Regions from separate parts of the Kitasatospora sp. NPDC051914 genome, predicted to be linked through region 1. Evidence: riboswitches for the same ligand, from Rfam matches in the RefSeq annotation. Region 1 holds a riboswitch; each other region holds the start of a gene.
The links. Region 1 has a riboswitch for cyclic di-AMP ahead of AB0M03_RS23385 (transglycosylase family protein). Riboswitches for the same ligand answer to the same signal wherever they lie in the genome.
Positions count from the first base shown of each region.

Region 2: linked by a shared signal. The riboswitch ahead of AB0M03_RS38550 (hypothetical protein) and the one ahead of AB0M03_RS23385 (transglycosylase family protein) in region 1 are both predicted to bind cyclic di-AMP.
Region 3: linked by a shared signal. The riboswitch ahead of AB0M03_RS19165 (M23 family metallopeptidase) and the one ahead of AB0M03_RS23385 (transglycosylase family protein) in region 1 are both predicted to bind cyclic di-AMP.
Region 4: linked by a shared signal. The riboswitch ahead of AB0M03_RS06005 (glycoside hydrolase family 16 protein) and the one ahead of AB0M03_RS23385 (transglycosylase family protein) in region 1 are both predicted to bind cyclic di-AMP.

Region 1 is NZ_JBFAXX010000036.1:12,189-19,765, forward strand. It holds gene AB0M03_RS23360 (helix-turn-helix transcriptional regulator) at 1-42, opposite strand, end outside; gene AB0M03_RS23365 (ATP-binding protein) at 461-979, shown strand; gene AB0M03_RS23370 (DUF397 domain-containing protein) at 1,240-1,476, opposite strand; gene AB0M03_RS23375 (hypothetical protein) at 1,862-2,755, shown strand; gene AB0M03_RS23380 (hypothetical protein) at 2,878-4,983, opposite strand; cyclic di-AMP (ydaO/yuaA leader) riboswitch at 5,244-5,442, shown strand; gene AB0M03_RS23385 (transglycosylase family protein) at 5,427-6,626, shown strand; gene AB0M03_RS23390 (hypothetical protein) at 6,825-7,028, shown strand; gene AB0M03_RS23395 (LacI family DNA-binding transcriptional regulator) at 7,174-7,577, opposite strand, start outside.
Region 2 is NZ_JBFAXX010000122.1:1-7,577, forward strand. It holds gene AB0M03_RS38545 (hypothetical protein) at 366-902, opposite strand; cyclic di-AMP (ydaO/yuaA leader) riboswitch at 1,353-1,532, shown strand; gene AB0M03_RS38550 (hypothetical protein) at 1,535-2,965, shown strand; gene AB0M03_RS38555 (family 16 glycoside hydrolase) at 3,429-4,133, opposite strand; gene wecB (UDP-N-acetylglucosamine 2-epimerase (non-hydrolyzing)) at 4,184-5,407, opposite strand; gene AB0M03_RS38565 (glycosyltransferase) at 5,520-6,758, opposite strand; gene AB0M03_RS38570 (hypothetical protein) at 6,752-6,949, opposite strand.
Region 3 is NZ_JBFAXX010000027.1:19,714-27,290, reverse strand. It holds gene AB0M03_RS19205 (sensor histidine kinase) at 1-20, opposite strand, end outside; gene AB0M03_RS19200 (hypothetical protein) at 208-423, opposite strand; gene AB0M03_RS19195 (PaaI family thioesterase) at 585-1,043, opposite strand; gene AB0M03_RS19190 (hypothetical protein) at 1,177-1,362, opposite strand; gene AB0M03_RS19185 (TetR-like C-terminal domain-containing protein) at 1,427-1,993, opposite strand; gene AB0M03_RS19180 (alpha/beta hydrolase) at 1,993-2,829, opposite strand; gene AB0M03_RS19175 (4-oxalocrotonate tautomerase family protein) at 2,974-3,186, shown strand; gene AB0M03_RS19170 (YiaA/YiaB family inner membrane protein) at 3,201-3,491, opposite strand; cyclic di-AMP (ydaO/yuaA leader) riboswitch at 3,715-3,874, shown strand; gene AB0M03_RS19165 (M23 family metallopeptidase) at 3,886-4,656, shown strand; gene AB0M03_RS19160 (hypothetical protein) at 4,682-5,569, opposite strand; gene AB0M03_RS19155 (GNAT family protein) at 5,650-6,246, shown strand; gene AB0M03_RS19150 (sensor domain-containing protein) at 6,345-7,073, shown strand; gene AB0M03_RS19145 (hypothetical protein) at 7,135-7,577, opposite strand, start outside.
Region 4 is NZ_JBFAXX010000006.1:11,961-19,537, reverse strand. It holds gene AB0M03_RS06010 (8-oxoguanine deaminase) at 1-907, shown strand, start outside; cyclic di-AMP (ydaO/yuaA leader) riboswitch at 1,164-1,340, shown strand; gene AB0M03_RS06005 (glycoside hydrolase family 16 protein) at 1,344-2,648, shown strand; gene AB0M03_RS06000 (gamma-glutamylcyclotransferase) at 2,694-3,080, opposite strand; gene aceB (malate synthase A) at 3,220-4,872, opposite strand; gene AB0M03_RS05990 (IclR family transcriptional regulator) at 5,065-5,856, shown strand; gene AB0M03_RS05985 (antibiotic biosynthesis monooxygenase) at 5,889-6,200, opposite strand; gene AB0M03_RS05980 (hypothetical protein) at 6,345-6,704, opposite strand.

The sequences.
Region 1 (7,577 bases):
GCGGCGCACCATCGAGCCCCCGCCGGGCTGAACTGTGGTCATGCGGTCGGAACCTCCACCTCGGGTCAAACAGCGCACAGTCTGCCATCAGTTGGGCGCGCTCGGTGCCCGTAGTGGCGCAAGGTTCTCCTATTTCTGCATCACTTCCTCCATCTTGCACGTGCATCCGCTCCTTGCATATGCCAATCATGCGATTGCACGTGAATCGACTCTTGCATCTGCAGTGAGCGCAGAGGACCATGGTGCACGTGCACTTGCACGCACCTGACAACTCCGCGGGCTTCGCGTCGACCGAACGCGCGACCCCCCATGCCCTCCCGGCCGCTCCCCTGTGCGGCCGGGAGTTCGTGTGCGGGTCCGGGCTTACGGGCGAACGGCCGAGCGGCCGAGCGAGTCGGAGGTGACCGGCATGACCCGGGTGGGTCCCGCCGTGTCCGCCCCCTTATGGGAGGAGCTCTTCATGAGCACCGGTACGGCCATCGCTGCCGACCCGTACGTGGTCAGCTGTACCCTCGCCCCTCGCTACGAAGCCGTCAGATCGGCCCGCGACTTCGCCAGGACCACCCTGCGGAACTGGGGACTCGAGTCGCTCTTCGACGATGTCGCCCTGGTGGCCTCGGAGTTGGTGACCAATGCGCTGCGCCACGCGGTGGGTGCACCGCCGGACGGCTGCACCGGCCAGGGCGTCCAGGTGCCCGCGCAACCGAGCCGGCTGCAGGCGGCGGACAGCCGTACCCCCATACGCATAAGCCTGGTGCACCGCGCCCCGCAGGTGGTGTGCGCGGTGAGCGACCCCAGCAGCCAGGGCCCGGTCGCGCGGGAGGCGGACTTCGTGGCGGAGTCCGGTCGCGGCCTGCACCTGGTCGATTCCTTCAGCAGTTCCTGGGGCTGGCACCCGCTGGCCGGCGCGGGCAAGGTCGTCTGGGCCCTGTTCGAATCAGCCCCGGCCACCGGCACCGGTCGGCACCGCTCGATCTGACCCCGGGAGCTGCGGCCCCGGGAAGTCGGAAGGCGGCCGCAGACACAACCGGGCCGCCGCGGCGATCCTCCACGACGGCCCTCATATATCGGTGCAACGACCACCGGTGCAACAACTGCCGGTACAACAACTGCCGGCGCGAACGACTCCCGGCGCATCGCCCACCGGCGCAGCCCCGCCCGGCAGAACCTCGTCGGCACGACACCCCCACCGGCCGCCCGACGCACCGGGCCCGCGTGCCGCCGCGGGCCGGCGCCCCGTCAGGTCGCCAGGTGGTCGAACTCCCCGTCTTTCGCCCCGAGGAGCAGTGCGGCTATCTCGGCACGGGTGTAGATGAGCGCGGGCCCGTCCGGGAAACGGGAGTTGCGCACGGCGACCTCGCCGCCCGGGAGGGCCGCGAACTCGACGCAGTTGCCCTGCGAGTTGCTGTGCCGGCTCTTCTGCCAGACCACCCCATCGAGGTCCGTCGCCGCCATGCCGTTGTACGTGTCACCCATGGTCTTCTCCCAAAGCCTGGCGTTCGCCTCACTTGACGTGATGATAGCTGGCCTGCACGTGCATCAGCACGGGACAAAGCGCGTGCATTTGACCCATCAGTAGCGTCGAATCCGGGTGCATCAATCTGGGCAAACCAGGGCAAGCCGACCCAGAGGTCCACCGGGACGATCACGGTGGGTGCGGGCGGCCCTGCGGCCCGTCGATCCTCAACCTTCGTATCGGAGCTTACGCGCAGTCACATCAGCCACTGTGAGCCGCGTCACGCGGGCATCCGGCGCACGGCGTAGAGCTTTGCGCGCTTATGTCCGGGGTTGCGCCGTCACCACCAACCCCTCACGGGAGTCGACTGCAGTCCGGACCCCGGAATGTCCTACGATCTCCGCCATGAGCACCGCAGCCATCCCGGGCGCGCCACTGCCCGTCCGTACGCCAGGCTCCCGTGCGCGGGGGCGCCACCGCCGTCCCGAGCGCCCCGAGGTCCCGGCCGGCTCCCCGGCCCTGCTGCTGGCCGTGCCGGCCACGGCCGGCCCGGAGGCCCGCCCGATCGTCGACGAGCTGCTCTCCATCGTGCGCGGCGAGCAGCCGGGCATCGAGATCGCCGCCGGCTACCTCGCGGACGAGGCGGAGGACGCCCCGACCGTCGCCGGCCTGCTGGCCATGGCCGCCGGCAACGGCGCGCCGCCGCCGATCGTCGTCCCGCTGCTGCCCGGCCCGCACGGCTTCCTGACGGAGCTGCACGAGGTCGCGGCCGGCGCCGGCTCCCCGGTGACCGATCCGCTGGGCCCGCACCCGCTGCTCGCCGAGGCCGTCCACGTCCGCCTCTCCGAGGCCGGTCTGGCCCGCGCCGACCGCGCCCGGCTGTTCGCCATCGCGACCTCCGCCGACGGCGTGGTGCTGACCGTGTCCGGCGGTGAGGAGGCCGCTGCCGCGGCCGGGATCACCGGCGTGCTGCTGGCCGCCCGCCTCGCGGTGCCGGTGGTGGCCGCGGCACTGGACGTGCCCGGCTCGGTGGCCGCCGCGGTGGACCACCTGAAGGCCACGGGTTCGCAGCGTCCCGCGCTGGCTCCGCTGGTGATCGGCCCGGAGGCCGACTCGGAGCTGCTGGCGACCGCCGCCGAGGAGACCGGCTGCCCGAGCGCCGCGCCGCTGGGCGCCTACCCGGCCGTCGGCCAGCTGATCGCCTCCACGTACCTGGCCGCGCTGCCCGCGCCGGCGCCGGTCGAGGAGCAGGAGCAGGAGCAGGCCGCCGAGGCCGAGGAGCCCGCGGCCGAGCAGTGAGCACGGGCGAAGGGCCCCGACCGGAGCGGTCGGGGCCCTTCGCCATGCCCGCACATGCACACCGAACCTGCGCGACCCTCACCGGATCCGCACGAAAGGGAGGTCCGCGTCGGACCCGCACCTCAGACGGGCAGCCGCCGGGTGGGCGCCGCGGCGTCCGCGAGCCGGATCGAGGGGGTGCTGACGGCACGGGGCGGGCCGTCCACGGCGACGGGTGCCGCCGCCGCGTTCCACTGCGGTTTGCCGGCGCCCGGCTCCAGCCGCACGGCCTGACGCTCGCCGGCCCTGCGCAGCACGATCCGGGTGGGCGGCGGGGACTGCGGGTCCAGCCAGACCTCGTTGCCGCCGAAGGAACAGTCGAGCACCGCGATGTCGTCCGGCTCGCCGTCGGGGGCGGCACGGAAGGCCACTCCGGCCTTCCGGTAGCCCGTCAGGCGGCTCCGGCCGATCGTCACCGTCGTTCCGGCGAGCTGATGCTTGGCGGTGGCGACGGCGCAGTCGGACTGCCCTGCGGCGTCGATGAGCATGCCGTCGAAGACGGTGCCCTTGTCGCGGCCGAGGGCGTGCACGGCCACTCCCCCGGCGGCGTTGCCGTACAGCACGCCGGAGGTGTAGTCGAAGTCGTTGAGGTAGGCGCCGTGCTCGATGCCCCAGCCGCCGTTGTGGTAGGCCACGAAACGGTCGACGGTGTGGTGGTGGCGGGCGTTCAACCAGACGAAGATCCCGTTCTGCAGGTTGTTGTGGGCGAGGCAGCGTTCGAAGGTCCAGACGCCCTCGCTGGTCTCCGGCCACTCGTAGCCGGAGGCGCCGGCGGCGCCCTGGACGCCGACCGCCACGCAGTCGCGGGCGGTGCCGCCGGTGCCCGCCCCGAGCGAGAAGCCGGTGAGCCGGTAGCCGCGCGGGACGGGCTCGTACACGGTGCGGGAGGCCACGCAGGACTCGTAGGCGATGTCGTCGGACGGCTCCTGCGGGGTGCGGGTGTCCGTCGGCCCGTCCCACCAGTAGGCGTCCTCCCAGGTGTCGTGGCTGATGCAGCTGCGGAAGGTGATGCCGTGGCTGGCGTGCGGGACGAAGGCGTGGCTGCCGGCGTCGCGGACGACGACGCCCTCGACGGCCGTGCCGCGGGAGGCGTCGCCGAGCATGTGGAAGTGCAGCCCGTACCGGCCGAGGACCGGCTCGGTGACCGGGGTGCCGTTCCAGGTCTCCTTGCCCGCCTTGCGGGGGCCGACCCAGCGGAGGGCGGCGTGCCGGACGTCGGCCCGCCGGGAGCTGGTCAGGTGGACGTGGGTACGACCGCGGGGGGTGCCCTCGATCCGCACGCTGCGGGTCAGGTTGAGCACCTCGGCGCCCGCGGTGACGCCGCCGCCGACCGCGACGCGCGGGTGGGCGTGCGCCAGGGGTGCGGTCAGCGTGACGGTGCGGCCGTCGATCCGTCTGATCGTGCACAGATCGTACCGGGTGGAGAAGTCGTCCTCGTCGGGGGGTCCGGTCGGGGTGACGGCGAGCTCGTCGCCGGGCTGCCAGCCGGTCGGCGGCTCGGCCAGCTGCAGCTCGATGGCGCCGGCTTTCAGCGCGGCCGCGGCCCGCACCCACGCGGTCTTGGCGGCGCCGTCCAGTCGCAGGTAGCCGGAGCCGGTGACCCAGAGGCCGGTGTCCCCCTCCACCACCGTCATGCCGCCGCCCCGGAAGGATCGTTCGTCCACAGATGGAAATCTCAGGGCGTGCACGGAGCCGTCCGCGGGGGCCAGCACCAGGGTGCCGCGCACCTCGACGCTGCCCGCCGAGGCCAGCGCGACGCTGCGCCCGGGGGCGAAGACCAGCGAACCGCCCGGCTCCACGAGCAGCGAGCCGACCGCGGCGTCCACGTCCAGCAGCACCCGGTCGGCGATCCGCACGGCGCTCTTCGAGCCGGGTACGGCGCCGCCCCAGCCGGCCGCGTCCGACCAACGGCGGCCCGTCAGATCGACCGGGGAAGGCGAGGGCTCGGCCGGGGCCGGGGCGGCGTGCGCGTGCCCGGCAGAGGCCCCTGCAGGGCCCGCGGAGGGTGCCGCGGAGGCCGGCGGCGGGGCGGCCGGAGCGGCGAGCGCCCGGCGGGCCAACTCCCCGCCGCCGACCGCTGCGGCGGCGACCGGCGCGGCGATCCAGCCGAGCAGCCGGCGGCGCCCCGGGCGACGGTGCGAGCCCGCCCGCCGCGGCACCCCTTCGGGCATCCCGTCACCGTGCTCCATGATCGGCCCACCCCTCCCCCGGGCCCCGCCCGGGCCCGACGCCTGAAGCATAAACAAGCCCGTTTCGACCCAAGAGTTTTGCGCAGAAGCGGCCGAATTCGATCACGATCACACCGAAGAATCGATCATGAATTCATTCAAGATCGACTGTGATCGGCATCACACATGTTTGCGGTTTGAACTTAACTCTGTCTAATGTCCTCCCACGTTCGTGGTCACACGGACCCAGTTGGCCCGAACGCCGAGTCCTGCCGGCGGTCCGACTGGCAATGCGAAACGCACTTCGGCAGGGGCGGGGGAACCAGGTAAGTCGCCCGGGAACGGCCATGCGCCGTTCCTCGGCTTGGGGTGAAGCCGCGCGCGCGGAAACAGCGGAAAGACCGCTGCCTCCGCGCGGGCGGCCGGGCAACTCCAGCCCGAATCCGACAGCTCACCTCGCAGGCGTGGGAGAGGAACGCTCCTTCATGCTGTCCATCAACTCCAAGCGCGGCCGCCGCATTCTCGCCACCACCGGCGTCGTCGGCATCGGTCTGTCGATCCCGTCCCTCGCCGCCGGCACCGCCTCCGCCGCCTCGGTCGCCACCTGGGACAAGGTCGCCCAGTGCGAGAGCACCGGCAACTGGCACATCAACACCGGCAACGGCTTCTACGGCGGCCTCCAGTTCACCAACAGCACCTGGTCCTCCTTCGGCGGCACCGCCTACGCCGCCCGCGCCGACCTCGCCACCAAGGACCAGCAGATCGCCATCGCCGAGAAGGTCCTGGCCGTCCAGGGCCCCGGCGCCTGGCCCGTCTGCTCGGTCAAGGCCGGCCTGACCAAGGGCGGCCCGGCCCCGGAGATCAACCCCGGCGGCTCGTCCTCCACCACCACCGCCTCGACCGGCAGCAGCACGGCCGCCAAGCCGGCCGCCCCGGCCGCGCCGAGCACCGGCTCCACCACCGCGAGCAGCGGCTCCACCGCCTCCGCCGGCACCTCCCAGGACGGCAAGGCCTGGCAGGGCAAGAAGTCCTGGCAGCAGAACCGCTGGAACCACGGCGGCACCTACACCGTCCGGGCCGGCGACTGGCTGTCGACCATCGCCGAGCGCAACCACGTCCAGGGCGGCTGGCAGAAGCTCTACGAGATCAACAAGTCGGTCCTGAAGAACGGTCCGCACTCCATCTACCCGGGCCAGAAGCTGTCGCTCGGCACCGGCGCCACCCAGGCCGCCCCGGCCAGGGCGCAGGCCGCCCCGGCCACCGCGGTCAAGGCGAGCACCACCACCACGGCCGCGAAGGCCACCGGCTCCAAGGCCGCCGCGGTCAACTTCGCGCTCTCCAAGGTGGGCCAGGCCTACATCTACGGCGGCACCGGCAACGGCGGCTGGGACTGCTCCGGCCTCACCCAGGCCGCGCTGCGCGCCGCGGGCATCTCCGTCCCGCGCATCGCCGCCGACCAGGCCGACTACTCGACCCGCGTCTCGCTGGACAACCTGCAGCCGGGCGACCTGCTGTTCTGGTCCAACAACGGCGCCAACTCGGGCGTGCACCACGTCGCCATGTACATCGGCGACGGCAAGTACGTCGAGGCGGCCAACCCGCGCGCCGGTGTGCGCGTCCAGACCATCGCCAACTGGGCGCCGGACTTCGCCGGCCGGGTCTGATCCACCCCCGCCCCGGCGTCCCGTACGCCGGAGCCAGGCGCCCGAAGCCGTGACTGGGTCCCACGGCCCGGGCGCCCCTCTCCCGACCGACGCCCCGGAGCAGCCTTCCGCCGCTCCGGGGCTTCGGCCTGCCCGCTTTCCCGCTTCCCGCTTTCCCGCCCGGATAGGCTGACGCTCCCCCGGAGTTGAGGAGTCGCCATGGCAGCGAAGGTCACCGTCACACTGGACGCCGATCTGGCGATCGAGGTCATGCTGGCCGCCGGAGCGGGCAACCCGCAGGACGCGGTCGAGCTCGTCGTCCGCGACTACCTGGCCCGCAGCCGGCGCACCGAGGCCCGCACCGGCGATGCCGCCGACGCCGAACGCACCGCCCGGCCGCACCGCACCGTCGAAGAGGGCTGAGGGATCGTCTGACGGCCCCGGGCAACCACCAGGGGCACCGGGACAATCGCTGGGGCGCGGGACCCCCAGGGACGGCTGCGGCCCCGGAGAGAGGGCTCTCCGGGGCCGTACGGGTGTGCCGCCGCCCGGTGGGCTCGGCGGGGGGTCAGCGCACGCTGGCGCCGGTGGAGCCGCGCATCACGAGCTCCGGCTGGAACATGAACTCCGCGCGCTGCGCGGGGTTTCCGCCGACCTCCTCGAGGAGGGCGTCGACGGCGGCGGTGGCCATGGCCTCCACCGGCTGACGGATGGTGGTCAGCGGCGGCTCGGTGAACGCTATCAGCGGCGAGTCGTCGAACCCGACCACCGAGACGTCCTGCGGCACGGACAGCCCGCGCTGCCGGGCCGCGCGGATCGCGCCGAGCGCCATCATGTCGCTGCCGCAGACGATCGCGGTGCAACCCTTGTCGAGCAGCACACCGGCCGCGGCGTGCCCGCCCTCCACGCTGAACAGCGTGTGGTGGACCCAGCCGTCGGCCTCCTCCTCGGTCAGCCCGAGGAGTTCCTGCA
Region 2 (7,577 bases), on a different contig from region 1:
GCATGGCTCGATACGAGACCAACAGGGCCCCTCGGCGGCGACGTGATGAGTGAGATCACCACGGCAACGACGAGGGGCCCTGTTGCGTCACTGGAACCCGCTGACCAGGCATTTCACCCCGACGAGACAGGATGAAAGAGGTTCAGTGATTCGACGCCAGCGGCAGACAGCTGGGGGAAGAGGGCACCCAGGGGGATGTCGTCGAAGGTGCCTTGGCCTACGTACATGAGCTGATCATCCGGTCCGGCCGGCGCGGACGACAAGGGCTCTCTGCTGTCCCGGTAGGTGCGGGTCCTGACAAGTCACGCGGCTGAGCACGTCCATCTGTACCCGCCTGAACTTCAACGAGTACGCCGACAGCGCGGTCAGCGGCGGCCCCGGCCGCCGGGGCGGCGGGGCCGGGAGGGCCGTCCGCGCTGGGCGGGGCGGGCGGGCCTGGCGGCGGGGGTGCGGGCGGTGGGGGTGGCGGCGGCCTGCCGGGCGGCGGCCTCGAGGCGTTCGCGGTCGGCGTCGCGGCGCAGGCGCAGCAGTTGCAGGCGGTCCTCGATCCGGGCGCGCTGGTAGAGGTCGAGGGCCTGGGCCAGGTGCTGCCATTCGTCGTGGGCGGGGCCGTCGGGCGGCGGGCCGAGCGGGTCGTCGCCGCTCACGTGGTGGCGCAACCGCCAGTGGGCGACGGCCGCGACCAGGCGCCGGTAGAGGTGCTGCTGGCCGGTGTCGTCCTCGTCGGGGGCCGGGATGTTCTCCAGCCAGGCTTCGGGGACCTGTTGTCCGGCGAGGGTGGCGGTGAGGGCGAGGTGTTCGGCCTGCGGCAGGAGCGGGGGTACCGGGGCCGGCCGCCGGCCCGCCGCGGCCGCGGCTTCGGCGGCGGCCGCGGCGGGGGCGGGGTGCCGGTCGGGCTGCACCGGGCCGGTGGGCAGGGGTGTCTCGGGCGGGCGGCCACCGCGCCGCGCCCGTCCGGGCAGGGCCGGACGCTGCCAAGCGGCCCTCGCGCAGGCCGCAGCGTTGCCGGGAGAGCACGGCGACCGGGGACATCCCGATCGCCTCGCCGCCGGTCCACGACGGCCGCGTGGGCGGGGCCGGCGACTGGTCCGCTCCTCCCCCGCGCCCGGGCGACCCGGGAGCCGGCAGAGCCCTTGTTCGGGCAGGACCGGCCGAAGCCGTCGCCGCCTTTCCCGCCGTGTCCGTCCGGCGCGAGGGGGCGCAGCGGCGCAGCGCAGCGGCCTGCTGCACAGTGCGTGAGGTGCGGCGCAGAGCGTTGACTCGTACACGATGTCTCCTGCTAGCCTGCTTCGCGTCGTCCGCCGAAAGACGGACCCGCTGCCGGGACGCCGAGTCCCGTCCACCCGTCGGCGGTCGATCGAGCACCGGTACGGACGGGAGCGGGGGAACCAGGTAGGACGCCTTGGCCCCCGCACGCACGCACGCGCACGGGTCCGGCCCGGGCTAGGGGTGAAGCCGTTCCACGGGCGGCCGGGCCACCTCATGCGGCCCGAACCCGACAGCTCACCTCGCAGGCGTCGCAGAGGTACCGCCCATGCGTTTTATCTCCACTCCTGTCCGGATCGGCGCGCTGGCCGCTGTCGGCCTGCTGGCCATCCCTCTTGTCGGCCATGCGCAGGCCTCCGCCGACGGCCCCAAGGTCGTCCAGGACGGGCTCGGCCCGACCGCCATGGCCGCCGGCACCGCCGCCACCGCGACCCTCGCCGTGCACTCCTCGCGCTGCTTCACCGCCGACACCCTGGGTGTTTCGGTACGCGACCCCGCGGGCAAGCGCACCGACTTCCCCGGCGCGGCCCGCTCCGTACGGATCTGCCCGGGGGGTGTGTCGATCACCACCGGCGCGCTGGCCCTGCCGGCCGGCACCTACTCCGAGTTCGGCTACTGGCGCGACCTTGCGGGCACCCGGCACAACCTGCCCGCGCGCACACTGACCGTCGGCGACGGATCCACCCCAGCGCCGACCGCGAGCGCCACGGCGGCCTCCCCGACCGCCACGGCCTCCCCGACCGCCACGGCGACACCTAGCCCGACCGCCACGGCCGCAACACCCACCACGGCACCGACGTCGAGCGCCCCGACCCCGATCCCCGCGCCCACCGCCACCGCCACCGCCACGCAGGCTCCGGCGGGCATGAGGGAGCTGCCCGGCCCGTTGTACGGCGTCACCGTCGACGACGTCTCGAACCTCGCCGCCATCGTCGCCTCGTCGAAGCAGCTGTCCCACAGGCCGACCACCCGCATCGTCTTCGACGAGAACGTGAACCCCTCCCAGTACACCCAGGCGGTCAACCAGCTCCAGCCGGTCAGCTACCTCATGGGCGAGGTCCTCGACTCCTACTACCTCAAGGACTACTCCGCCCAGGCCTACCACGACCGGGTCGCCCAGTACCTGAACGCCTTCGGCAACCAGGTCGACCTCTGGGAGATCGGCAACGAGGTCAACGGCAACTGGACCGGCAGCTACAGCGACGTCTCCGCCAAGATCACCGATGCCTACAACCAGGTCAAGGCCGCCGGCAAGCGCGCCGCACTGACCCTCTACTACGACATCGGCTGCGGCAACGGCCCCTCCGAGCTCGACCCGATCGCCTTCACCAACCAGTACGTGCCCGCGAGCATGCGCAACGGCCTCGACTACGTCACGCTCAGCTACTACGAAGCCGACTGCAACAACATCCGGCCGAGCGCGGCCACCTGGACCGCCTACTTCCAGCAACTGCACACGCTGTACCCGAACGCCAAACTCGCCTTCGGTGAAATCGGCCTGCCCGACCCCGTCACCACCACCACCCAGAGCCAGGCCACCACGCTCCTCAACTACTACTACGGCCTGCACATCGACCTGCCCTACTACGCGGGCGGGTACTTCTGGTGGAACTACGCCGAGGACATGATCCCCACCACCAAGCCCATGTGGCAGAGCCTGAACACCGCATTCGCGACGATGCCCGTGCCCACCCCCTGACACGGAGGCGGTCACCCCGGGGGCGCCGGAACAACACCGGCGCCCCCTGCCAACACCGAGACGGCCCCGACCGGGCAGGCGCCGAGCGCCGGTGAACGGGCCGGGCCGACCTGGTACCGAAGGAGCGTTCGGGTCCGCACGACAGTGCGGCCCGGGCTTGCCGGTGACCAGCTCACGGAAGTGGTTTCGGGCCTCGAGGAGAACGATTCCGTCGTTCTTCCGTCCTCGTCGAAATGAGGCGCCGCAGGGCCGGCGATAAGAGCAGCGCATCTCCCGGCCGGGGAAGTTGCACCTGCGGCGGAATTGGCCGTGGGGGCCGTGCGGCCGCTCGGGTCGCAGCCGGACGTGCGGGGCGTGCCGTTGGTCGACCGGGCCCTGCGCGATCGGGCTTTCCACCGTGGTCGGCGCCCGCGGCACGCGTGGGGCCGTTGGCGGTGACGGCCGCCTGCGCGGCTGCGTCCGATCAATACGCGAAGTGCCGGAACTCGGCGTGGGCGTCCTCGCTGTACAGGCCGACGTTGCCTTCCAGGTAGGGGCGTTCCTCGTCGGTGAAGGTGACCAGGGGCCGGTCCTGCACGGTCACCGACATGGTCGGGCCGCTCTGCTGGATCTCGACGTCGTACCAGGGGCCGATCGGGTAGGCGGGAAGGCCGGTGGCCAGGAAGCGCTGGGAGCCCGGATAGGCGGGGTCCTCCTTGCCCAGTTCCCAGCCGGTGGGTTTGAGGGCCAGGTAGTAGAAGTGCTGGGGGTCGGTGTAGTGCCACAGCACCCAGGCGACCTCCCAGGAGTTGGGGTCGGGCCGGCGGAACTGCTCGGCGGTGCGCATCTGGAGCCGGTAGTCGAGCTTGCCGTGGGAGTCGACGGAGACCACCAGCGCGGCGTGGGTCTCGGAGGGCGCGGCGGAGTGGCGGGGCTTCAGGACCACCGTGCCGTCGTCGAAGCCGACGAGCCCCTCGCCGTCGAACACCACCCGCCAGGGTCCGTGGACCGTCTTGACGTCCGATCCGGAGGACAGGCCGATGGCCACCACCAGAACGAGCGCGATGAGCAGGCTGCCCAGGGTCACCAGGATCCACCGGATCCGCCGGGAGGGTCGGGGCGGGCGGCCCGCCCGGCCTCTTGTGAGCGCGGCCCAGGTGGGCCGGTCCAGGTGCATGTCCACCAGCATGGTCCGCTCCGCGGCGTCCGTCACCTCCGGGCGAGGGCCGCGGACGGGTCTCACCGCTGCGCCAGGATGTCGCCGGTGGCCGCGCCGACCGCGGTGCCGACCGTCGAGGCGGACGCGAAGTCCTCGGCCAGCCGGGTGACGATCCGCTGCGCCGCGCGGCCGTCGCCGAACGGGCTCCGGGCGTCGGCCATGCTCCGGTAGAGGGCGGGATCGTCCAGCAGGGCGTTGGTCGCGGTGTGGATGGCGTCGGGGTCGGTGCCGACGAGCCGGGCGGCACCGGTGGAGACCACCTCGGGGCGCTCGGTGGTGGTGCGCAGGACCAGGACCGGCTTGTCCAGGCTGGGGGCCTCCTCCTGCACGCCGCCGGAGTCGGTGAGGACGATCTCGCTGGCGGCCAGCGAGGCGGTGAAGTCGAAGTAGTCCAGCGGGTCGGTCAGCGTGATGTGCGGGTGGTGGCCGAGCGCGGTCAGCAGCACCTCGCGGACGGCCGGGCTGCGGTGCACCGGCAGCAGGATCTCGACGTCGCTGCGTTGGGCCAGGCGCAGCAGTGTGGCGGCCATGGCGCGCATCTGGTCGCCCTGGTTCTCCCGCCGGTGCAGGGTGACCAGGATGCCGCGGCGCCGGGTGCGGAACGCGGAGCGGCCGACCTGGCGGGACTGCGTCCACAGCAGGTTGTCGATCACGGTGTTGCCGGTGACGTAGACGTTGTCGGAGGGCACGCCCTCGGCCTGGAGCTGTTTGCCGGCGCACTCGGTGGGGGCGAAGTGCCAGCGGGTGAGTCGGGTGACCAGCAGTCGGTTGAGTTCCTCGGGGAACGGGTTGTCGAGGACGCCGCTGCGCAGTCCGGCCTCCACGTGGGCCACCGGGATGCGTTCGTAGAAGGCGGCGAGGGCACCGCACAGGGTGCTGGTGGTGTCGCCCTGGACGATGACCAGGTCGGGTCCTTCCGCGCGCAGTACCTCGCCGAGCCTGCCGACCAGCAGGGAGGTCAGGTCGGACAGCTGCTGGCGGTGGGTCATCACCTCCAGGTCGTGATGGGCGGTCAGTTCCAGGCGGTCCAGCATCTGGTCGATCATCTCGCGGTGCTGGCCGGTGTTGATCAGTACCGGGGCGAAGTCCTCGCAGTCGTCCAGGGCCCTGACGACGGGGGCGAGTTTGACGGCCTCGGGGCGGGTGCCCAGGACCACGGCTGCGTGCAGCGGGCGCAGTCCGTGGTGCTGGAGCCGGCCGGGCGTCGTGGTGGCGCCGGGAGGGGGGAGCGGGAGGTGGGACATGGCGGGTCCTCCTTCGGGGGTGGGCGGGTGGCAGATGGGCGTGGTCGGGCGTGGGCGGGACGTACAGGGGTGCACGTCGGCGCCGCTCGCAGGGTGCGCCAGTGACGGTGCGTCAGGTCCGGGCGGTCTTGAGCCAGCTGGTGCGGCCGCTCATCAGGCGGCCCACGGCCCACCAGCCGGCCGCGAACCACAGGTAGCCGTAGGCCACGAAGAGGTGGGACAGCAGGAGGCAGTGCAGCACTCCGAGCCGGCGCTCCCGCTTGCGGTACACGTAGGCGTAGGCGTAGGCAGGGGCAAAGGCGAGGGCGTACAGCGGGATCAGCCAGATCAGCGGGAAGGTGTTGTGGCCGTGGACGACGGAGTCGGTCGCGAAGCCGATGATCCCGGCGACGAAGGCGAGCGGCAGGAAGGAGGTGAGCAGCAGCATCACGGGGCTGGACAGGTGGTAGGCCAGGTCGGCGGCGGCCCGCGGCGGGATCTCCCGCAGGACGAGGGGCAGGAGCCGGGTGGCCTGCATGTGTCCCTGGAACCAGCGGGAGCGTTGGCGGATCAGTCGGCGGGTCCTGGTCACGGCTTGCTGGTGCACGGCGGCGGTCGGGCAGTACTCGTTGGTCCAGCCTGCGGCGATCAGGCGGATGCCGAGGTCGAGGTCCTCGGTGAGCTGGTCGCTCCAGGGCGCCGGGCCGAGTGTGTGCAGTGCGCTCAGGCGCATGAACTGGCCGTTGCCGCCCATGCCGACGCTGCCGATGTGTCGGCGGGCGGACTGGAAGATGTCGGTGTAGACGACGAATTCCATGTCCTGCATGCGGGCCAGCAGGCTGTCGGCCCGGTTGTACATCCGGACGCCGATCTGTACGGCTCCGGTGGCGGGGTCGGCGAAGTGCCGGTCGACCTCGGCGACGGCTTCGGTTTCCAGTCTGCCGTCCGCGTCGAGGACGCAGATCACCACGTCCTGGGGGGCGTGGCCCTCCAGTGCGCCGGAGCGGGCCAGGTGGTTCAGGCCGTCGTTGAGGGCGGCGCCCTTGCCTTTTCTGGCGTTCGGGAGGTGGCGTTGGTGGAGCAGGATGCGTTCGGAGTCGGCCGCGCGGACGATCTCGGCGGTGCCGTCGTCGGATGCGTCATCGACGACGAGGGCGATGCAGTCGTCCAGCGGCAGCGCCAGCAGCCGGTGCAGGCTCTCTTCGAGCACTTTCTCCTCGTTGAGGCAGGCGAGCAGGAAGACGTAGAAGCGCCGGTCGTCTTCGGGTGGTGCGAGCCGGATGTGACGGCGTGACAGGGCGAACAGGCCGGAGTTGTAGCTCAGCATGGTGATGATGACTGCTGTGCTCAGCCACAGCAGGACGCTCACCATGGCTCGCCCTGCCGGTTCGTGGTCGCCCCGGGGGTCGCTCGGGGGGTCGGGTCGGGGCGGGTTCGGGTGGTGCGTCTGCGGTGGCGCAGCACGGTGGCGGTGAGTAGGAGCATGAGGCCGGTGGCCGCGTAGAGGCCGAACCCGGCGCCGGCGACCTCGAGGAGGAGGCGGGCGATCTCGGATCCGGTCATGCCGGACGGCAACACGGATGCCGCGGTGAGGCAGACGCCACTGGTGACGCCGCAACTCCCGTACATGGGACTGCCCAATCAGGAGAACGGAGCCCCGGGGGGCCCGGGGAACATGGCCCTGAAAGACCCGGAAGTAATCACGGGTCGCATTCGCAGGGCGGTCGGGCGTGATCGGATGCCGGCCATGGCGCAGCCCTCGCTGTCGAGGTGCAGGGGGCCGGTCTCGCCACTCACTCCCCGAGTCGGGTAGGCGACCGTCTGACCTCCCTCGGTACCTGAAGGACCGTGGGGGACCCGACTCGGATCATCACTCGCCCCTATGGGACTGATCACGGCCAAAATTACCACAGGGGGCCAGGGTCTTCAATAATGGAATTCGTTGACGAATCACCTTCCTCGGGTCTTCACCCAGGGTGGCCTGCCGAAACACATTGGTGAATCTTGCCGGGGGTGTTGACAGTCCGCCACCTCGATGACAGCATCATTAACACGCCTGCGCTGCGTGGTTGTTGCCGCAGAGCCTTGCGAGGGTGAGCAGTGCGAGGGCCGGGGACAGGCTGGGGGACGTTCGCCCGAGCCGCGCGAGATGCGTCGCTTTCGGTCACCGCGGACACTTCTCCGCGTCAAT
Region 3 (7,577 bases), on a different contig from region 1:
GCTGCGCACCACTGAGACATCGTCACGCGGCGAATTCTAGGATGATGATCCTACGTAAGTGTGAACAGATCGCAGGATTGGTGATCTGGACGCGTCAAAAGGCGACTTCCGCCATGACATTTCGTCAGTGTCCGGGGCGCCTTCCGTGCCCTTCCGCCGATGCCGGACAACTCCCCCGACGGGCCCGGGCGTCCGGACCCGCGCAGGTCACTGGCCGTCCACCTCGCCGTACGGCTCCTGGGTGCGCGCCGGGACGGGCCGTAGCGAACGCAGGCCGCGGGCCACGGCGAAGCCGCGGCGGAGAGCGGCACCGAGACCGGTCTCCGGCTCGGCGGCCGCCGGTACGACCGGGGGTTCGGCCGGCGGGCGCTGCCCGGGGATGAGGCCGGTGGCGGGCGCGGTGCTGCGGGCCGTCTGCGTCATCTCTCCACGTCCTCCGTGTTCCTGCCGGGTGCCGCCGGTGCGGGGCGGGTTCTCGCCGTCCGCTGTGAGGTCTACCCCGTGGGGCGGCCGGTTCTGTCCGGATTCGGCGACAAGGCGGTCCCGGGATCCTCCCGGGCCGGTGCCGTTCGCCGCGGGCGGGGTCACGGCGCGTGCTCGACGGCGATCATCGTGCCCTGCAGCAGCGCGACTTCCTTGCCCGGAATCCCGCCGCTGACCGAACGTATCTCGGCGCCGACGACGGTGATGGTGCGGCCGCTGCGGACGACCGTCCCGGTGGCCCGCAGCCGCTCGCCGACCCCGGGGCTGAGCAGGTTCAGCTTGAACTCCACGCTCAGCACGTCCTTGCCCTCGGGCATCAGGGAGAGCGCGGCGGCGCCGGCCGCCGCATCCGCGAGCGTGGAGATCGCGCCGGCGTGCACGAAGCCGTTCTGCTGGGTGACCTCGGGCCGGACCGGCAGGTCGAGCACCACCCGGCCGCGGGACAGCTCGACGATCTCCACCCCCAGCGTCGCCAGCAGCGGCTGGCCGGTGAGGTTGCTGCGGAGTCGGTCGGTGACGGTGTCCATGGCGGTCCTGGTGCGGGGGCGGGGGTGCTCCACGAACCTTCCGCCGCCGACCGGCCCGGAGTCAACCCCGGGCCCGGACAGCACCGAGGCCCGCGCCGTACGGCGCGGGCCCGTCGGTACCGGAGTCCCGGGCGCCCCTGACGGGTTGCCCGAGTGCCGTGGGGGCCTACAGCAGGTCGGCGTCGGTGGTCGCCTGCCCGTCGGCAGCGGTGTCCGGCAGCTCGGTGCCGGTGACGGCCTTGGCGTCGCCGATGCGCTGCTGGGGCATGTCGGCGTGGGCGCTCGGGGTGGTCAGCGAGGCGACGACGCCGACGGCGAGGGAGGCAAAGGCGAGCATGCTGCGCTTCTTCATGCCCTGCACAACGCGCACGGCGGCACGAGGTCACGGCCGGCCGGCCACGGGCGGTCGGGTACGGCTAGCGCGGCCAGTGCCGCAGGCCCTCGACCAGCACTCCGGTCAGCCGCTGCCGGGACACCGTGACGTCCTCGGCGAGCCGGAAGCCGCCCGCGGTGGCCAGCGAGGCGAAGCCGTGGACGGTCGCGCGGACCGTCCTGGTGGCGTGGATCAGCTCCGATCCGGCCAGGCCGTAGCCCTGCAGCACCGCGAGGATCACCTCGACCAGCCGGCCGGCGGCCGCGGTGAGCTCCGGATCGTCCTGCGGGGCCTGCGGGAGCGCCGCGTAGCGGTTCGGGTGGCGCACCGCGTAGTCGACGTAGGCGTCGACCAGGGCGGCGAGGGCCTCGTCCCCGCCGCGGCCGAGCACCGCGCGGGAGAGCCGTTCGGTCAGTTCGTCGGTGACCCGGACGGCCACCAGGCGGCGCAGTTCGGCGAGTCCGCCGGTGACGTGCTTGTAGAGCGAGGGGGTGGCGACGCCGGCGCGGCCGGCCACGGCGGCCAGGGTCAGCGCCTCCGGGCCCTGCTCGTCGAGGAGTCCGACCGCGTGGTCGACGACGGCGGCGGGGTTCAGTCCGGCCCTGGGCATCAGGCGACCTCGTTCACTTCGTCCAGGAAGGGCAGCAGGGCGTCGGCGGTGGCCTGCGGGTACCCGGCCATGGGGTAGTGGCCGCCGCCCTCGATGATCACCTTACGGCCCCGGAGGGCCTGCGCCTGGCGCTCGGCGAGCGCGGCCGGGTCGGGGAAGTCGGGGTCGGCGCCGCCCATGACGACCAGCGCCGGGCAGGTGACGTCCGCGCCCCAGCCGGTCGGTGCGGAGTCGCCGCGGACGTACCCGCGCACCGCCTGCCGGCGGCCGGGCTGCTTGAGCGCGGCGACCAGCCGGGCGCGGTAGGCGTCGAAGTCGGCCGGGCGCCGGTTCGGGTAGTAGAACCTCTGTGCCGCGCCCCACAGCGAGGGGAACCAGGTGAGGGCCGGGCCGAGCAGGCCGACCATCGCCTTCTGCAGCAGGTTGGGCGGGAAGTTCTCGAAGAACGCGTCGATCAGGACGATTCCGGCGACCCGCTCCGGGGCGTCGGCCGCGGCCCGGACGACGGTGGCGCCGGTGTACGAGCTGCCGACCAGGACGGCGCGGCGGATGCCGAGGTGGTCGAGCAGGGCGAGGACGTCGCCGGCGATCGCGGTCGGCGAGTAGTCGTCCCAGGCGGTCGAGGACTCGCCGAGTCCGCGCAGGTCCATGGTGACCACCCGGTGCCCGGCGGCGGTCAGCAGCGGGTGCAGGTGCCGGTAGGCGGCGCGCAGGTCGAGCATGCCGGGGAGCAGGACGACCGGGACGCCGCCGCCCTGCTCGGTGTCGTCGTAGGCCAGCCGGCCGCCCGGGACGTCCAGGTGGCGGGTCTTCAGTGCGCTCCGGGTGTCGTTCACGGCGGGCCTCCTCGGCCTGGTGGCTGAATGCCTGGCTGATTGCCTGTAGCCAAAAAGCTATGGCTAATAGCCTTAGCCGTCAAGTGCGGCCCCGCCCTGCGGTAGCGTGCCGCCGGACCGCGGGAACCGAGAGAGCGAGGCGTCATGCCCTTCATCAGCGTCAAGCAGCTGGTCGGCCGTACCGAGGAGCAGCGCGCGGAGATCGCCCGGGAGCTCACCGCGACGTACGCCCGGATCACCGGGGTGGACCCGTCGAACATCTGGGTCGCCATCGAAGAGCTCCCGGCCGAGAACTGGTCGGCCGGCGGCGAGACCTTCGCCGCCAAGCGGGCCCGCGCCGCCGCCTCCGGCGGCTGACCGGGGCGGGCGGCTCAGAGGCCGTCCGCCCGGAACGGGTCGTGCTCCGCCAGCAGCTTGTCCAGCCTGGCCTGGTCGACCCGGGAGACGAGCTCGCCCGCGTCCTGGCGGTCGCGGACCACCTTGGCCAGGGTGAACGCCGAGGTGATGACGTAGAGCAGGGCGACCGCCAGGAAGGCCCGCACCCAGGCGTCCACCGGAAGGCAGGCGATCCCGATCGCGAGGGCGGCCGTGGCGAGGGCGAAGGACAGGACGGCCTGCACGTAGTAGGCGGCCGTGGTGCGGGGCTGCATGGGTGCGCTCATGCCTGCAGCGTCCCGGAGCGCCGGTGGACCGGCATGAGTACGGATACTCAGCTTCGACGGCTTATCACCCTGAGTCACCATCCAACCGACAATCCATGGCAAATCGCCCATCGTGCCCGTAGTCCCGACGAATCCACTGGCTCAGACGCTTGGAATCAGGGCGGGCATAGCATTAACGTTTGATAACGCAGCGCGGTCGGCAACGCCGTACCGACACGGCACCGTGCGCGTGTCGCTCAATCCCGCGTCTGCCTTCACGGTGGGCCCGGGAGCCGGGGAACCACCTTCCTTGGGGTGAATCGGCCGGGCCGGTGGCCCAGCCGTAGGAGACCTTCCTGCTCCGAACCCGTCAGCTAACCCGGTCGGCGAGAGGGAAGGAAAGGAGTGCGCCCCCGTGGCGTCGACGCACTCGGCGGACCCCACCGCCGCAGCCACCCGGCTCCTCGACCACCCCTGGGAGCAGGCCGAACAGGCCCGCCACCGGCTGCCCCGCCAGACCAGGGGCGGCAGCCCGCTGCTCGGTGTGACCGCGACCATGGCCGCCACCTTCGGTGCCGCCGGCCTCACCGCGGCCGCCGCCGGCCCGGCCGCCGCTGCCGAGCCCGCCGTCTCCGTCCCCGACGAGGCACCCGACGCCGACCCGGGCCTCGCCCTCGCCGCCCGCATCCAGCAGCAGGCCGACCACCGCACCGCCGCCGACGAGGCCGCCCGCCTCGCCGCCGCCCAGGAGGCCGAGGCCCGCCGCGCCGCGCAGGCCGCCGTGGAGGCCACCGCCCTCGCCCTGCCGACCACCGGCTACACCCTGGGCACCCAGTACGGCCCCTCCGGCTCGCACTGGGCCCACCTGCACACCGGCCTCGACTTCGAGGCCGCCACCGGCACCCCGGTCACCGCGGTCGGCCCGGGCACCGTCACCTCGGCCGGCTGGGCCGGCTCGTACGGCTACCGCATCGTCCAGACCCTGCCCGACGGCACCGAGATCTGGTACTGCCACCTCGCCCGGCTCGCCACCACCGACGGCCCGGTCGAGCGCGGCACCGTCCTCGGCGCGGTCGGCGCCACCGGCAGCGTCACCTCGCCCCGGCTCCACCTGGAGGTCCGCCCCGGCGGCGGAGCCCCCGTCGACCCGCTGAGCTGGCTCCGCTCCCACGGCGTCCAGCCCTAGCCGAAACGCACGCCCCCGGCTTCGCTCACTCCTCGTCGTGCGTCTGCCGGGCCGCCGCGTACGCCTCCAGTTCCTCGGTGCCCGGTTCGGGGGCCAGGTCCGAGTACTCCGCGACCAGCAGGGCCGGCAGCCCGGGCACCGTCCACTCGCCGCAGAGCCACAGCGCGACGTCCGCCACGACCTGCTCGAAGTCCTCGAACTCGCCCCGCAGCTCGAACGGCATCGGTTCGCCCATCGCGGTCAGCGCCGCCAGGTTGCGGTAGCTGCGCTGCATCAGGCCGTACTCCAGCAGCCGCCGTGCCCCGTCGGTGGCCATGCCGATCGACAGCAGGTGCGCCTCGCCCCAGCCCAGTGCGGCGTCCGCACCGGTCATCGCGTCCAGCGCACCGGTCTCCACCAGGGCCTCGTACGCCGCCGTCCGGCCGTCCGGCTCCAGCGCGCGGAAGGCGTCCAGCCAGGCCCGCACCGCCGCCGCATCCCCGGTGTCCACGCCGTCGGCGCGCAGCAGCAGCGTGTACAGCCGCGGCCAGGTCAGCAGCTGCGGCCGCCGCAGCAGCGTCCCCAGCAGCTCGCCCTGCCACTCCGCCTCGGCGTGCAGGCGCTCCTGCCGCTTCGCGTTCAGCCGCCGCGCCGCCCGCTGACGGTCGATCAGCAGCCGCACCGCCTCCCCGTAGGCCGCCGGGTCGCCGGCCGGCTGCACGTACAGGTGGAGCCGTTCGTGCAACAGCTGCTCCAGCACGGCCGAGCCCAGCTCGGGCCGGCCGTCGTGCATCGGGGCGCCGCCCAGTTCCAGCAGCGTCAGCACTTCCCGGAGCGCCTCCTCCGGGACGGGTGCGCGGCCCTCGGCATCCGCCCAGGCGAGCAGTTCCTCGGCGCAGGTACGGGGGATGAGCTGCAGGTCTTCGTCGTCCACGCCCCGTACGGTAGCCGGTGCGGCGACCGGCGTGCGGCACGGCGGGCCCGTCGCGGGGCGGCAGGGTAGGGTCGGCCGCCATGACACCCGAACAGGTCCGGACGGTGCGACAGGTCCGCCTGACCGGACCGCGCCTGGCGATCCGCGAGTTCCGGCTCACCCCGGAGGACACCGCGGCCCTGCACGCGATCTTCGGGGACCCGGAGACCGCCCGCTACCTGCCCTTCGAACCGCGCGACGAGGAGGAGTGCGCCGACCAGATCGAGCTCTACCTCGAAGAGGCCGAGAAGGACCCGCGGACCGTCTACCGCCTCGCCGTGACGCTCCGTGAGGACGGCCCGGAGGCGCTGCCGATCGGCAACGCCGTCCTCGGCCTCGAAGGGCAGCGCGCCGCCACCATCGGCTACGCGCTGCGCCGCGACACCTGGGGCAACGGTTACGCCGGCGAGATCACCGCCATGCTCTGCGGGTTCGGGTTCGGCACCCTCGGCCTGCACCGGCTCGCCGCCCGCGTCGACCCGGCCAACACCGCCTCCGCCCGGGTGCTCGCCCGGGCCGGCTTCCAACCGGAGGGCCGCATCCGGCACGACCTCCACCTGCGCGACACCTGGCACGACTCCCTGCTGTTCTCCCTGCTGGAGGAGGAGTGGGTGCAGCCCGCCGCAGGACGGGGGTAGGGCCAGCCCCACCCCGGATCCGGCAGCGGGCTGCATTACGCCGGAGCGGCCGGTCCGGCACCGTGGTGTGCACACCAGGACGCACCGAGGGGGCCCCGATGACCACCGCACCGCTGTACTCGACCACCGGACTGCACCCGGCCACCGGCCGGCACCCGGCCGACGCGCCCGCCGCCCGCCGGCCCGGCTTCTTCCGGGCGCCGTTCTCCGGCACCACCTACCGGGAGGTCGGCTACGTCCTCACGGGCCTGCCGATCGCGATCGCCGCGTTCACCGTCGCCGTGACGCTCTTCTCGGCCGGTCTCGGCCTGGCGGTCACCGCGCTCGGCCTGCCCGTGCTGGCCCTGCTGCTGTCCGCGGCCCGCGGCTTCGGCGCACTGGAGCGGTACCGCGCCCGCACCCTGCTCGGCGCCGACATCGCGGCGCCCGCGCCGGTGCGGCCCGCCCGGGCCGGGTTCTGGGGCGCCGTCACCGCGCGGCTCGCCGACGGCGCCGGCTGGCGGGGAGTGCTGCACCAGGTGGTGATGTTCCCCTGGGCGGTGCTGAGCTTCGCCCTCACCGTCACCTTCCTGGTGACCGGCTGGGTCGTCGCCCTCTACCCGCTCTACCACTGGGTCTTCGCCCGCTACACCGACTGGCCCGGGTACCGGGTGTTCGACTTCACCACCGACGCCGGCCGCCACCACGAGTACTACATCACCTCGCCCGCGCAGATCGCCGGCGTCTCGGCGATCGGCATCGTCCTGGTGCTGCTCACTCCGCTGATGATCCGCGGCCTCACCGGGGTCAACCGCCTCGCCGCCCGCGGCCTGCTGGGCGGCCGCTGAGCAGCCGGGCGGGCGGCACCGGCCCGGCCCGCGCCGCTCGCCGGGGCCCGGCCGTACGGTCTCAGGGTGCTGCAGGTGTTTCCGGTGACTTCTGCACCTGAGCCGGGATCGTCGTCGGCGCAGGCTCCTTCCCGAGGCCGAGGCCGAGGCCGGGCGCCGCGGCCTCGCCCGGGCCGTTCCCGCCGGGGCCGCCGTCACCGCTGTCGCCGCGGGTGCCCGGGTCGCCCGCAGCGGGGGCCGGCAGCCGTCGCAGCACCTCGTCGGCCACGGCCCTGCGCCGCGAGTACGGCGGCACGTTCCTGGTGTTGCGGATCTTGTAGGCGACCGCCGCCCGCAGGGCCGCCCGCTGCTCCTCGCTCAGCGCGGCGCCGCCGAGCATGGCCTTGGCGGCGAGCAGTGCCTGCAGCAGCTCGAAGGGCGAGAGGTGCCGGTCGATGGCCGAGACGACCAGGTCGAGGTTCTCCGGGTCCGGCTTGCCCTGCAGCAGGGCCAGGGCCTGCACCC
Region 4 (7,577 bases), on a different contig from region 1:
CACCGCACTGCGCGGCTCCATGGACCGCAGCAAGAAGGACGGCGGCCTGCCGCCGGACCACGCGGTGGAGAGGACCGAGGACATCCTGATCGCCTCCGAGGCCGCCGTCGACACCTGGCACGACGCCTCCTTCGGCTCGATGCTGCACGTGGCCCTCGCGCCCTGCTCCCCCTTCTCGGTCTCCACCGAACTCCTCAGGGAGTCCGCGGTGCTGGCGCGGCGCAAGGGCGTCCGGCTGCACACCCACGGCTCGGAGACGGCCGAGGAGGAGCAGTTCTGCAAGGAGCTGTTCGGCATGGGCCCGACCGACTACTTCGAGTCCACCGGCTGGCTCGGCGAGGACGTGTGGATGGCGCACTGCGTCCACATGAACGACTCCGACATCGCCAAGTTCGCCGAGACCGGCACCGGCGTCGCGCACTGCCCGTCCTCCAACGCCCGTCTGGCGGCCGGCATCGCCCGCGTCCCGGACATGCTGAAGGCCGGCGTGCCGGTCGGCCTGGGCGTGGACGGCACCGCCTCCAACGAGTCCGGCGAGCTCGGCACCGAGCTGCGCAACGCCCTGCTGATCAACCGCCTGCACGGCCGGCCGGACGCCCTGACCACCCGTCAGTCGCTGCGCCTGGGCACCATGGGCGGCGCCCGGGTGCTCGGCCGGCAGAACGAGATCGGCTCCATCGAGCCCGGCAAGCTCGCCGACCTGGCCCTGTGGAAGGTCGACGGCATCATGCACTCCTCGATCGCCGACCCGGTGGCCGCGCTCACCCTGGGCGCCCTGCCGCCGCTCGCCGTGCTCTTCGTCAACGGCAACGCGGTCGTCGAGAAGGGCGTGCTGACCACCGTCGACGAGGACCGGATCGCGCTGGCCTGCGCCCGCGCCGCGAAGGAGCTCGCCTCCCGCGCCTGATCCCAGGACTCCGGGCCGCACCAGGGACGGTGCGCCACCCGGACTCCGCGGCCCCGGCCGGCCCGCAGCGGGCCGGGGCCGGCCGGAGCACAGCCCCCGGACCCACGGCGAGGGTCCGGGGGCTGCGGCGTGCCCGGATGTGATGGACCTGACACCGGCGGTCCGGCGCCTTGCCCTCCGGGAGGACACTGCTAACCTGCTCGGACGCCCGCGCCATGCGGGCCCCGTCCCGGGACCGCCGAGTCCCGTCCGCCCGGTGACGGAAACGCGAGATGCGACACGGACGGGAGCGGGGGAACCAGGTAAGTCGCCCTGGCCCCGCGCGCACGCTCGCGGGACGGCCAGGGCTCGGGGTGAAGCCGCCCTCCGGCGGCCGGGCCACCTGACGGCCCGAATCCGACAGCTCACCTCGCAGGCGTCGTCGAGGAACAACTCCATGCCTGTTTCCGCCATCGCCCTCAAGGTGGGCGCGGTCGCCGGGCTCGGCCTGCTTGCCGTCCCCTTCCTGGGCAGCGCCGAGGCCGCCGACGTGCCCGAGGTGACCCAGGACCGGCTCTCGCCGGTCGCCATCGCCGCGGACACCGCGGCAGCCGCCTCCCTCTCCGTCCACTCCTCCGCCTGCTTCACCGCCCGGAAGGTCGGCGTCGCCGTCCGCGACGCCGCCGGCAACAGGCTGGACTTCCCCGGTACCGCCCGCAACGTGCGGATCTGCCCCGACGGGGTCACCGTCACCACCGCCGCCCGCACCCTGCCGGCCGGCGTCTACACCGCCTTCGGCACCTGGCAGGACGGCAACCGGCGCTGGCACAACCTCCCGGCGCAGACGCTGGACGTCCGCAGCACCGGCACCCCCGCGCCGGCCCCGAGCCCGACCACGGCACCGACCACGGCCGCCCCGAGCCCCTCCCCCACGGCGACGCCCTCCCCCACGGCCTCGGCGACCTCGTCCTCGCCGGCCCCCGGCTTCACCGCCTCCCCGTCGGCGGGCTCCTCCCCCACCTCGACGGCCGGTGCACCGACCTGGTCGGACGACTTCGACGGCGTGAACGTGCCGCTCGGCAGCTGGACGGGCTGCTCCAACGGCCCGTCCATCACCGCCAGCCACTGCACCGGGCTGCCGGCCGCGGTGGACAGCAAGTGGTGGGCCTACCCGGACGGCTGGAAGGACACCAGCAAGAACGGCACCTACTCGCCGTCGAAGACGATGTCCATCGCCAACGGCCAGATGAACCTCCACCTCAACCGGGACGCCTCCGGCACCTGGGTCTCCGCGCCGGTGCCCAAGCTCCCCTCCCCCACCGGCGGCGGCGTCCAGTACGGGCGCTTCGAGGTGACCTGGAAGGCGACCTCGGCGGCCGGCTACAAGATGGCGTGGCTGCTCTGGCCGGACGACGACGTCTGGCCGCAGCACGGCGAGATCGACTTCCCCGAGGGCGACCTCAACGGCACGATCAAGGCCTTCATGCACCGCGCCGACGCCACCTCGGGCAGCGACCAGGACGCCTTCTCCACCGGCGTCCCGACCGCCGGCGCGTGGCACACCTCGGCGGTCGACTGGCAGAAGGACGGCGTGACCTTCTACCTGGACGGCAAGGTGATCGGGCGCTCCACCGCGCGCATCCCCGCCAACTCGATGCACTGGGTGCTGCAGTCCGAGACGGCCCTCGGCGGCACCGTGCCCGCCGTGGGCTCCTCGGCGGACATCGCCGTCGACTCGGTCAAGTTCTGGAAGGCGGGCTGACCTTCCTCGTCCGCCCGGCCGGCGCCCTCCCCCCGGGGGCGCCGGTCAGGCGGTGCGGCCGAGCGTGGCGAGGTAGCCCCGCCAGCCCCCGTGGCCGGTGATCTCCCGGTGCACCCCGCGCTCGAGTTCGCCCCTGCGCAGCACCATGGACAGGCACGGGGTACCGTCCTCCAGGGCGATCACGCCGAGCTCCAACTCCGGCGGCTCGCCGGGCAGGACGGCGTCGCGCAGGTGCTCCAGCGGGACGTCGTACAGCTCGCCCTCGATCGCCGAGCCGCTGCCGGGGTCGGGCAGCAGCCCGGGGCAGACGTCGCGGACGGAGAAGAAGCGGTGGCCGGGCGCGGTGCGCACCGGGCCGACCAGGTACTCGGCGACCAGCGGGTGGAACGGTCCGCCGGTCATGGCCTGGCCGTTGAAGAAGATGAGCGCCATGGGGAAGTGCCTCCGAAAACAGGCGTTCCGTACGGCTCCGGTGCCGGGGCGGCGGGAGCCGTACGGAACGGTGAAATGTGGCGGGCGAGTTCGACGACCTGGAGGGGCGGTGGGACGCCCGCGGGCGGATAGGTTGGGGTCAGTCGAGCAGGGGCAGCGCGGGCAGGGTGAGGAAGTCGACGAACTCCTCTGCCAGGGCGACCTGTTCGAAGAGCCTGGCGGCCTCGGCCCAGCGGCCCGCGGCGTAGGCGTCCGCGCCGAGTTCGGTGCGGAGCTCGGCGAGCTCCTCGGCCACCAGCCGGCGGACGAGCTCCGCGGTGGCCTTCTCGCCGGTGTCGGAGAGCACGACGCCGTTGTTGATCCACTGCCAGATCTGCGAGCGGGAGATCTCGGCGGTGGCGGCGTCCTCCATCATGTTGAAGATGGCGACGGCGCCGAGGCCGCGCAGCCAGGCCTCGATGTAGCGGACACCGACCTGGACGGCGTTGTGCAGGCCCGCACGGGTGCAGTGGCCGCCGGCGCCGGCGATGTCGAGCAGCTGGTCGGCGGTGACGGGCTCGGCGGGCGGCGGCGCGTCCTTCTGGTGCGGGCGGTCGCCGAGCACGGCGTCGAAGCTGGCGCGGGCCACCGGGACGAGGTCCGGGTGGGCGACCCAGGAGCCGTCGAAGCCGCCGGCCGCCTCGCGGTCCTTGTCGGCCTTGACCTTCTCGAAGGCGGCCGCGTTGACCTCCGGGTCCCTGCGGGAGGGGATGAACGCGGCCATGCCGCCGATCGCGTGGGCGCCGCGGCGGTGGCAGGTCTGCACCAGCAGGCGGGTGTAGGCGGCCATGAACGGCGAGGCCATGGTGACGCTGTTGCGGTCCGGCAGGATGTAGTGCTCGCCGGCGTCGCGGAAGTTCTTGACGATGGAGAAGAGGTAGTCCCAGCGGCCCGCGTTGAGGCCGGCCGCGTGGTCGCGCAGCTCGTAGAGGATCTCGTCCATCTCGAAGGCCGCGGTGATGGTCTCGATCAGCACGGTGGCGCGGATCGTGCCGTGCGGGATGCCGAGCTCGGCCTGCGCGTGGGTGAAGACGTCGTTCCACAGCCGCGCCTCGAGGTGGCTCTCGGTCTTCGGCAGGTAGAAGTACGGGCCGGAGTTCGGGTCCTCGGTGCCGCGGGCGAGCAGGCGGGCGGCGTTGTGGAAGAAGTAGAGGCCGAAGTCGAGCAGGCCGCCGGCGACCGGGGTGCCGTCGACCAGCAGGTGTGTCTCGTCGAGGTGCCAGCCGCGCGGGCGGACGACGACGGTGGCGAGTTCGACGGCGGGCTTCAGGGTGTAGGCCTTGCCCGCGGGCGAGGTGAAGTCGATCCGCCCCTCGAAGGCGTCGATCAGGTTGAGCTGGCCGGAGACGACGTTCTCCCAGGTGGGCGAGGTGGCGTCCTCGAAGTCGGCGAGCCAGACCTTCGCGCCGGAGTTGAGCGCGTTGATCACCATCTTGCGGTCGGTGGGGCCGGTGATCTCCACCCGGCGGTCCTGGAGCGCGCGGGGCGCCTCGGCGACCTTCCAGTCGCCCGCCCGGACGTCGGCGGTCCCGGGCAGGAAGTCGAGGGTGCCGGCGGCGGCGATCTCGGCGCGGCGGGTCTTCCGTCGGGCGAGGAGCTCCTGGCGGCGGCCCTCGAAGGCGCGGTGGAGCCCGACCACGAAGGCGACGGCCTCCGGGGTGAGCACCTCCTCGGCGCGGGCGACGCGCGGACCGGCGACCGTGACGACCGGGGCGGCGGACGATGCGCCGACAGGTCCCTGATCTGCAGCCATGGGCAGGACACTCCTTGGACGGTTGAGCCAGCACTGGGGGTTCCTCCGACGGGAACTCCCGAGATCCGGACCCCCCTACGGGCGGGTTCCGTTCTGTACAGTGGAGCCTAGTTTCCGCGATACAGAATTTCAACGGTTTGTTGATGCGATCGCCGGGACTCTACTCCTCCCCCGACAGCGAAGGAAACACCGGTGGCCAGCACTCCCGCCGCAGACCGGACAGGCACCGACCGCTCCGGCGGCGTGCAGTCCGTCGAACGCGCCTTCCACCTCCTGGAGGCCCTGGCCGACGCCGGCGGCACGGCCGCGCTCAGCGAGCTGTCCGCCAGCTCCGGCCTGCCGATGCCGACGATCCACCGTCTCATCCGTACCCTCGTCCAGCAGGGATATGTCCGGCAGGACACGGCCCGTCGGTACACGCTCGGCCCGCGGCTGATCCGGCTCGGGGAGACCGCCGGCCGGCTGCTGGGGAGTTGGGCCCGCCCCTACCTCGCCGAGCTGATGGAGGCCACCGGGGAGACGGCGAACCTCGCCGTCCTGGAGGGCGGCGAGGTGGTGTACGTCGGGCAGGTGCAGTCGCGGCGCTCGATGCGGATGTTCACCGAGGTCGGCCGCCGGGTGCAGCCGCACTGCACCGGCGTCGGGAAGGCGCTGCTGGCCCAGCTGCCCGAGGACGAGGCCCGCGCCGTCCTGGGCACCCGACCGCTGCAGGCGCACACCCCGTACACACACACCGACCCTGCGGAACTGCTGCGGCACCTGGCGGCGGCCCGGGACTCCGGCTACGTGGTCGACGACCAGGAGCAGGAGATCGGCGTCCGCTGCATCGCGGTCGCCGTGCCGGGCGCCCCGACACCGACCGCACTGTCGGTGTCCGGCCCCGAGGCCCGGATCAGGGCCCTGGAGGCACAGGACGGCGACACCGCGCTGGTACCGGTGATGCGGCAGATCGCCGCCCGGCTCGGCCGGGTGCTGGCGCCCTGACAGGACGCCAGCACCCGCGACCCGCAAGGGGTTCAGCTCAGGCTGAGCTCCCCGGTCTGCGCCGCGGCCACCGAGAACACGGCGAGCTCCGGCTCGGTGCCCACCCGGCGGAAGAGCGCCGGGGCGGCAGGCCGTTGAGGTGCGTTGCGCACCGCCTCCAGCGCGGCCATGTCGCGCCACAGGCTCTGCACCCGCCAGTGACCGCCCGGGCCGCGGAGCAACTCGGTGCGGACGAGACCTTCGGGCAGCGGCCCGGACACCAGTTCGCGGTACAGGGCCACCAGTTCGGCCTCCCGCTCCGGCGCGACGACCGCGCCGACCTCACTCAGAACCTGTTCGGTCATGGCACTCACCTCCGGACCTCCAACGTACGCCGGGTCCGGTCGCCGCGCGCAGCCGTCGAACGGGCACTTCCGGCCGACCACTTGACGCGATCATTCAACTGCACAGGGTGACATCCGGGCCGGTGGTGCGGCGGCACGCCGTGCTCAGCGGTGGACCCGCACGTAATCCACCGCCGTGGTGATCGGTTCGTCACCGGACGGTCCGGGGTGGCACTTCCCGGCGACCACCGAGAGGTTGAGGATCAGGTACGCCGTCCAGCGCCGCCCGACCCCGCGGCCGTCCGACCGGACGCGCTCGCCGTTGACGTACCACTCGACGGAGCTGGCGCCGTACCGGGTGCCGGTGGTCACCCGCCGCCCGGGGGCGACGGCCTCCGGGTCGGAGTAGTACTTCCCGCCGCGGCGGACGTGGTCGGTGAGCTCCAGCAGGTGCGGATTGTCGGGGTGGTACTCGAAGCTGTCCACCTCGCTGCCGCCGTTGCGCCAGGTCCAAGGGCGGGCCAAGCGCCGCTGCCCTCCGGGAGTTGGACGCGGGTCTCGACGTAGTCGCCGGCGTGGACCCGGAATCCCTCGCCCGAGCCCTCGGTGGTGAGCAGCCCGGTCTCCCGGGCCCGGCGGCCGCTCTCCAGCATCCGCCCGGAGGGCTTCGCGGTGAAGACCGCCGCGCCGTCGGAGACCTGGACGGCGGCGGGGTCGAGCCAGTCGAGCTTGTTGTCGTCCGGGTTGTGGTCGCCGTAGCGGTAGGCGCCGCTCCGGTCGCCGACCCACTTCGTGCCCCAGGCCATCGAGCCGTCGAACTCGTCGGACCACGCCAACGAGCCGTGCGGGACGAGGCTGTCGGGATCGGTCGGGGTCGTCGGCCCCGGCACCGTGGGGCCGGTCGGGACTCGGCGTGCCGGCCGCGAGGTCCGCAGGGGGCGAACATCGATCGGAGAATGAGCACACGGTTCGAGAGCGGACGACTGCCGTTTGTTCACCATCTGTTGATGTGTGAAGGATTGAAGAACGCACCAACGCAAACCCCAACCTTGCTACTCGTTATGGGAGTTGTGCAAATCCGAGGCCCATTCGAGTGCAATTGCCGGCGCGCCGCGATTGTCGATGTTGATACACGCCGAATAATCATGAGGTCCAGACCACTTGCCGCCGCCCGCAGGCCTCCGGGCGGCCGGAGGATTCCACCTCCGGCGACGGATGCGGAGTCGGTGGCGATTTGGCGTCAAGTTCGCCAAGGAGCCGGACCATTGATGCCGGTTCGACGACTCCCTGCGGAGCGGAACCCGGGCGAAGACAGCGCCACGGCAGGGGCATTCGGATCCGAGTGCATTCGACGGAGGCCCAACTCCCTTTCCGCACCGAGGAATGCACGGGTCAGGA